Linked DNA regions of Psychrobacter arcticus 273-4. The protein of the gene in region 1 interacts with the protein of each later gene in a pairwise test. Links are inferred from orthologs where the notes say so. Each region holds a gene or a part of one and is shown in the gene's direction. Other genes may lie near its edges. The genes, in order: secD and pheT.

Evidence for each region.
Region 2: the proteins of secD (region 1) and pheT interact in binary tests that used the Escherichia coli proteins (3 or more experiments, as listed by UniProt). The link is inferred for Psychrobacter arcticus 273-4 from one-to-one orthologs.

Annotation. Positions count from the first base shown.
Region 1 is NC_007204.1:1,537,899-1,541,154, forward strand. What follows is about bases 335-3,255. They hold secD (protein translocase subunit SecD), read left to right. Parts: upstream 335-816; coding sequence 817-2,694; downstream 2,695-3,255. Other genes in these bases: yajC (preprotein translocase subunit YajC), read left to right, coding at 335-387; secF (protein translocase subunit SecF), read left to right, coding at 2,704-3,255. Outside these bases: more of yajC, read left to right, coding at 61-334; more of secF, read left to right, coding at 3,256-3,256. UniProt on the Escherichia coli protein: Part of the Sec protein translocase complex. Interacts with the SecYEG preprotein conducting channel. SecDF uses the proton motive force (PMF) to complete protein translocation after the ATP-dependent function of SecA.
Region 2 is NC_007204.1:2,460,499-2,463,887, reverse strand. What follows is about bases 131-3,184. They hold pheT (phenylalanine--tRNA ligase subunit beta), read left to right. Parts: upstream 131-481; coding sequence 482-2,887; downstream 2,888-3,184. Other genes in these bases: PSYC_RS10330 (integration host factor subunit alpha), read left to right, coding at 3,135-3,184; pheS (phenylalanine--tRNA ligase subunit alpha), read left to right, coding at 131-422. Also shown: more of pheS, read left to right, coding at 1-130; more of PSYC_RS10330, read left to right, coding at 3,185-3,389.

The DNA of each region.
Region 1 (3,256 bases):
GGTATTTTTTGCTACTATGCGTCTAAATTAATTATTATCTATAACTTGTCGAGAGAAACTATGTTGTTATTTATTCAAGCTGCTCATGCTGCTGAAACTGCCGGAGCTACATCACTGTTGGGTCAAATCTTGTTGCCAGTTGCTTTTTTTGCTATTTTTTACTTTTTGGTCATTCGTCCACAATCAAAACGTACTAAAGAGCATCGCGCTATGGTAAGCGCTTTAACAGTCGGCAGTGAAATCATATTTGCTGGTGGTTTGATGGGTCGTATCAAACATTTGGAAGGCGATTATGCGGTTGTAAGCTTAAATAATAATACAGATATCAAGGTACAACGTGCTTCTGTTATTTCAGTATTGCCGGCTGGTACTATCGAAAGCGTTTAATCGTTACTCATAATTGTGACCATTGATCACTGGAATAATGGCTTGTCGGATAATGACTTACCATTACTATTTCAGTATCAATTAATAGTTGTAATGATTATAAAATGACCGTACATTATTTACGGTCATTTTTCGTTTGATGCTTTACTATGGTTCGTACATTTTAAAAAAGAATACAGTGCTGCTGCGATGAATTTTTCGATGCCGCTAGAGTGCATAGTAAGCGAAGAAAATTTATCCCAGCAAAACGCAGCTCTATTTGTAGTTCTTTTATTCTGAACTGACTATATCATCGCGGATGATCACAGTGGTGCACTATCATGGCTGCTATAGCGGCTGAATAAGTACCTCACCATTGTTATCGCTAACTTCCCATCTGCTAACTTGTGGCCTGCGTCGCCAGTAGTTTATCAACTTAAAGAAGTGATTATGCAATATCCCGCTTGGAAATACCTACTCATCACCGTCGTACTAATCATTGCCGGTCTATACGCTGCTCCTAACTTATATCCTGACGAACCTGCCGTACAGATTACCAGTGCCGCAGCAGGCACACAGTTGTCTGATGGCATCTTGACTCAGTCGCAAGATTTGTTGAAAGAAGCTGGCTTGAACTACCATGATGGTACGTTTAAAGGCAACAGTGCATTAGTACGTCTTGATAACCCAGTCGATCAGCTCAAGGCTCAGGAAGTATTGAGAAAGAACTTGGGCGATAACTATGTGGTCGCACTGAACTTAGCGCAGACAACGCCGCAATGGTTGCGTGATATCGGCGCAAAGCCCATGAAACTTGGTCTTGATTTGCGTGGTGGTGTCCGTTTTGTGTTAGAAGTTGACATGGATAAGGCACTCGAACAACGTCTGACCAGTGCCAGTCGTGATATTCGACGAGATCTAAGAGCTGAGCGTATTGCTGTTAAAGGTATCAAAAACGACAAGCGCACTGTGGTATTGCATTTTTCTGATACAGACAATCGTAACCGTGCACAAAACGTGTTGCAAAGCTCAATAGGTAATACTTTTACGCTGCAATCTTCTATCGATGAGCAAGGTCCTGCGCTAATTTTGGCGTATAACGATGCCACTTTAGATGAAATCAATAGCTATGCGGTCAATCAGAACCTGAATACCCTACGCAATCGTATTGCTGAACTTGGGGTAACAGAAGCCTTGGTACAATCACAAGGTGCTAGCCGTATCGTCGTTGAGCTGCCAGGTGTACAAGATACGGCTGAGGCAAAACGTGTCCTTGGTCGTACAGCCAACCTTGAGTTCCGTATGGTCGCTGAAGGTGCCGAAAATTATACGGGCGGTATACCCCCTGCCGGCACTGAAGCTTTCCCATTTGAAACGCTTGATGGTCCGCCCGTATTGCTAGAGCGTCAAGCGATCGTCACTGGTGATAAAGTCACCAATGCTCAGACAGGCATTGATGAAAGTGGCTCACCTGAGGTTAGTATCACCTTAGACAACGCTGGTGGCAAACTGATGCAAAATGCTACCCGTACCGCAGTTGGCAAACAAATGGCTGTAGTGTTCATTGAAAACAAGCAAAGAGTCACTTATAAAGAAGACTCAGCCACTGGCGAGACCGTCGAAGTACGGACGCCTTATGCTGAAACAAAAGTCATTAACCGTGCCAATATCCAAGCAGTCCTTGGCTCATCATTCCGTATTACCGGTCTTGATAGTAGTGCTGAAGCTGCTGAGCTTGCGCTGTTACTACGCTCAGGCGCATTAGCGGCACCGATGTATTTTGTTGAAGAGCGCACCATTGGTCCATCACTGGGTCAGGAAAATATCGATAAAGGATTATTCTCTACGCAGGTAGGTTATTTATTAGTCTTTGCGTTTATGATTATCTTCTATCGCCTGTTTGGTGTGATTGCCAATATTGCTCTAGCAGTGAACGTTATTATCATCATCTCTATTATGTCCATCTTAGGCTCATCACTGACGCTACCTGGTATCGCTGGTATTGTATTAACCATTGGTATGGCGGTCGATGCCAACGTCCTAATTTTTGAGCGTATCCGTGAAGAGCTGGCTAATGGAGTGAGACCGAAATCGGCTATCGTAGCAGGTTTTGATCGTGCTTATAGTAGTATTTTCGATGCCAATATCACAACATTACTCGTCGCTTTTATCTTATTTTCGATTGGTACGGGTCCGATTAAAGGCTTTGCGATTACTTTAGCAATTGGTATCGTCAGCTCGCTGTTTACTGCAATTTTGGTAACCCGTGCACTGATACAAATTGCTTATGGTAAGCGTAAATCTATCAAACGTCTGAGCATCGGTTAGGAGAAAACTATGGCAATCGATAATAACAACCCTCTAGAACAACAGAACAATCCTGAACCGAACGGCTCAAATAGTGAAGCAAGCACGCGTCGCCGTAAAAAACCGCGTCGTGATGGCAAAGGTAGTAATACCCAAACCAATAACGCCACTGCTAAGAAATCAGCTGGTAAAACTAAGCGTAGTGGCAAAGGCGCTGATACAGGCAGTCAAGTACTCGCGACTACTGCTATCGATCCCAACTTGGCACTAGGTGACGCCGCTGATGATGCAGCTGCCTATGCCGAAGGCGGTATCAAAGCCGTCGGTGATCAGCGTATTATCCCTTTTATGAAGATAGAAAAGCCAATGGGAATTTTATCAATCATTTTGGTGATTGGTAGTATTATTGCGATTGCAGTCAATGGCTTAAACCTTGGTCTCGATTTTACCGGCGGCGTGTCAGCAGATGTGCGCTATGAGCAATCTGTCGAGCAGGGTGATGTGGTCAATGCGTTAGCAGATAATGGCTTTGATGATGCAGTCGTGCAATATCTAGGCACCTCGCAAGAGCTGCTAATACGCT
Region 2 (3,389 bases), 920 kb from region 1 along the record:
TTTGCCCTGGTCGCGTTTATCGTAATGACTCTGACCAAACCCATTCGCCGATGTTCCATCAGTTAGAAGGGCTTATGGTCACAGAATCGAGTACCTTTGCTGAGCTAAAAGGTCTGATTAGTGAGTTTTTGGAAGCGTTTTTTGCCAAAGAGCTGACCGTTCGTTTCCGTCCATCATTCTTCCCATTCACTGAGCCATCAGCCGAAGTAGATATCTTAGATGATAATGGCAAATGGCTTGAGGTCATGGGCTGCGGTATGGTGCATCCACAGGTGCTTACCAACTGCGGTATTGATGCCGAAAAATATACCGGCTTCGCCTTTGGAATGGGGATTGAGCGTTTTGCGATGCTATATTACGGTATCGATGATTTGCGCCTGTTTTTCCAAAATGACGTACGCTTCTTAAAACAGTTTGGCTAGATTTTATTTTTAATAATAATACGTCTACCTTTACTCCAAAATTTTGATCCGAGATATTTATGAAAATTAGCGAACAGTGGCTACGTCAATGGGTAAATCCCAACAATAGCAGTGAACAATTGGCAGACCAACTAACGATGGCAGGGCTTGAGATCGACGATCGCTTTGCGGTTGCCCGTGCCTTTAGCGGTGTGGTCGTCGGCGAAGTAATTAGCGTCGAGCAGCATCCAGATGCGGATAAATTGCGCGTGACGCAGGTCAATATTGGTGCAGTTGAGCCATTACAAATCGTTTGCGGCGCGCCCAACGTTACTGTTGGTATGAAAGTACCTGTTGCTACCGTTGGTGCCGTTTTACCTTCTGATGATGGTACGGGCTTTAAAATTAAAAATGGTAACCTACGCGGTGTCGACTCTAACGGTATGCTCTGCGGCGCATCTGAAATTGATTTAACCGATAACATTGATGGTCTGCTTGAGCTACCTACTGATGCACCGATTGGTACCGATATCCGTGAATATTTGGGTTTAGACAATCAAATATTGGATATCTCCATCACCCCAAATCGCGGTGATTGCTTTAGCGTACGTGGTATTGCGCGCGAGATATCAGTGATTAATGATTTGCCGTTACAAATGCCAAATATCCCTGACAACAATCAAGTTATTCACAACGAAGCGATGCCAGCTGTGACCGTCAGTGCGGTTGAAGCTTGTCCACGCTACTTTTTACAGTCGATAAGCAATATTGATCGTACTATCGATACGCCAAAATGGATGCAAGATGCACTAGTGCAGTCAGGACTACGTTCGCACAACTTTTTGGTTGATGTGACCAACTATGTCTTGATGGAATTGGGTCAACCGTTACATGCGTTTGATGCCGATACTATCGTCGGGGATATCGTGGTGCGTTTGGCACAGCCTGAAGAAACCATTACTTTACTGAATGAGCAAACCATCAGCTTAACGGGTGATGAATTGGTGATTGCTGATGATAAAGGCGCACTTGCTCTAGCGGGTATCATGGGTGGTCAGCGTAGCAGTGTGACTGATAGCACGACCAATATTGTGTTGGAGAGTGCTTTTTTTAATCCATTAGCAATTGCTGCGCGCGCACGCCGTTTTGGTTTGCATACCGATGCCTCACAACGTTTTGAGAGAGGTGTTGATTTTGAGTTGCCAGCGCTTGCTTTAGCGCGTGCAGTTGATTTGATTACTAGCGTCACAGGTAGCCAAGCGGGACAAATCGTCGCAATGGAGAATAGCGATCATTTACCTGCTCGTGCGCCTATTACATTGCCGATTACAAAGGTTCGTGACGTCATTGGTATTGAAATTGAGCCAGTAGTTATGGTGCGTATTTTGACCCAATTAGGGTTTAAAGTAGAGCAGCAAGCAGATAGCCTTATTTGCACGCCGCCATCGTATCGCTTCGACATGAGTATTAAAGAAGACCTCATCGAAGAGATTGCTCGTATCTATGGCTATGACAACATCCCAAGCATATTGCCACATTTGCAAGTCAGCATGGACTATGACGATACCGCAGATTTGACGCATGAGATGAAGCTTGCTTTGGTTGATAACGGCTATATGGAAGCGATTAGCTTTAGTTTTAGTGATGCCAAATTAGAAGCCTTGCTTGATGATAAAGCATTAGGTGAGGTATTAGCATTAGCCAATCCTATCTCTAGCGACTTGGCGGTGATGCGCCGTACATTATTATCAAGCTTATTGCCTTGCGTACAATACAACTTAAATCGCCAGCAATCACGCGTGCGTTTTTTTGAGACCGGTTTAAGTTTTGTCGGTCATAGTGTGAGTGATTTAGTACAAACGCCAAGTATTGCTATAGTAGCAGTTGGTGACGTTTGGGATGAGCAAGCTTATCAAAACCGTGCGTTAGACTTTTATGATCTCAAGCATGATATTGAGCAGTTATTACCAGCGAAAATCGATAATGCGCGTATCCGCTATGAGCGTAGTCAGCTTGCTTTCTTGCACCCTGGACAAAGCGCTAAGCTATATATCGATGATCAGTATGTCGGCTGGCTTGGACAATTACATCCGAATACTGCCAAACAGTTAGATCTGACAACCACTTGGGTTGCACAGTTGTCACTGGCACCATTGCTGACGCTTGCTCGTGAACAGCATGCCATCACCACCCCAAGTAAGTTCCCGCAAGTGCGCCGCGATATTGCTATATTAGTAGACAGCGACATCAGCCTTCAAACGCTAGAGTCAACCATACGCAAGGCATCAGGTACACTCTTGACTGATCTTTGGTTGTTTGATGTATATCAAGGCGAAAAAGTGCCAGCAGGTCAACGTTCATTAGCCTTTGCATTAATATGGCAAGATAAAACGCAAACCTTATCGGATGATGCTGTAAAAACTGCCACTGATAAAGTGGTACAAGCATTAACGGTTGAGCATTCAGCACAGCTGCGCGACAGCTAACCTCTAATCATAATAGACAGATACTCTATAGCCTCAATATAAAGGAGGCTATGGATTTTTGCTATTTATAAAAATTATTACCTGATAGAAGATTTTATTCATAGAGTAAGTTAAGTGGTTATTAATAAAGGATTTTAATGCAGGCTTTATTAAAAAGACGTACAAAAACCTTTATAATAGCTAACATTAATTCTCATACCGCTAAACCATGATATTCGACATCACGACATAGCATAGGAGTCGTACTGTGAGCACCTTAACCAAATCTGACATGATTGAGCATTTGATGAGTCACCTAAACCTAACACGCCAAGAGGGTCGCTGTTTGGTGGAGAATTTTTTTGACGAATTGTCAGAGAGTTTGATTGATGGCAAAGAGGTCAAGCTTTCAGGCTTTGGCAACTTTGAGCTAAAAGACAAAAATAGCCGCCCAGGTCGTAATCCTAAGACAGGGGAGCCCGTTGCGGTATCAGCACGCCGCGTTGTGACCTTTAAAACAGGA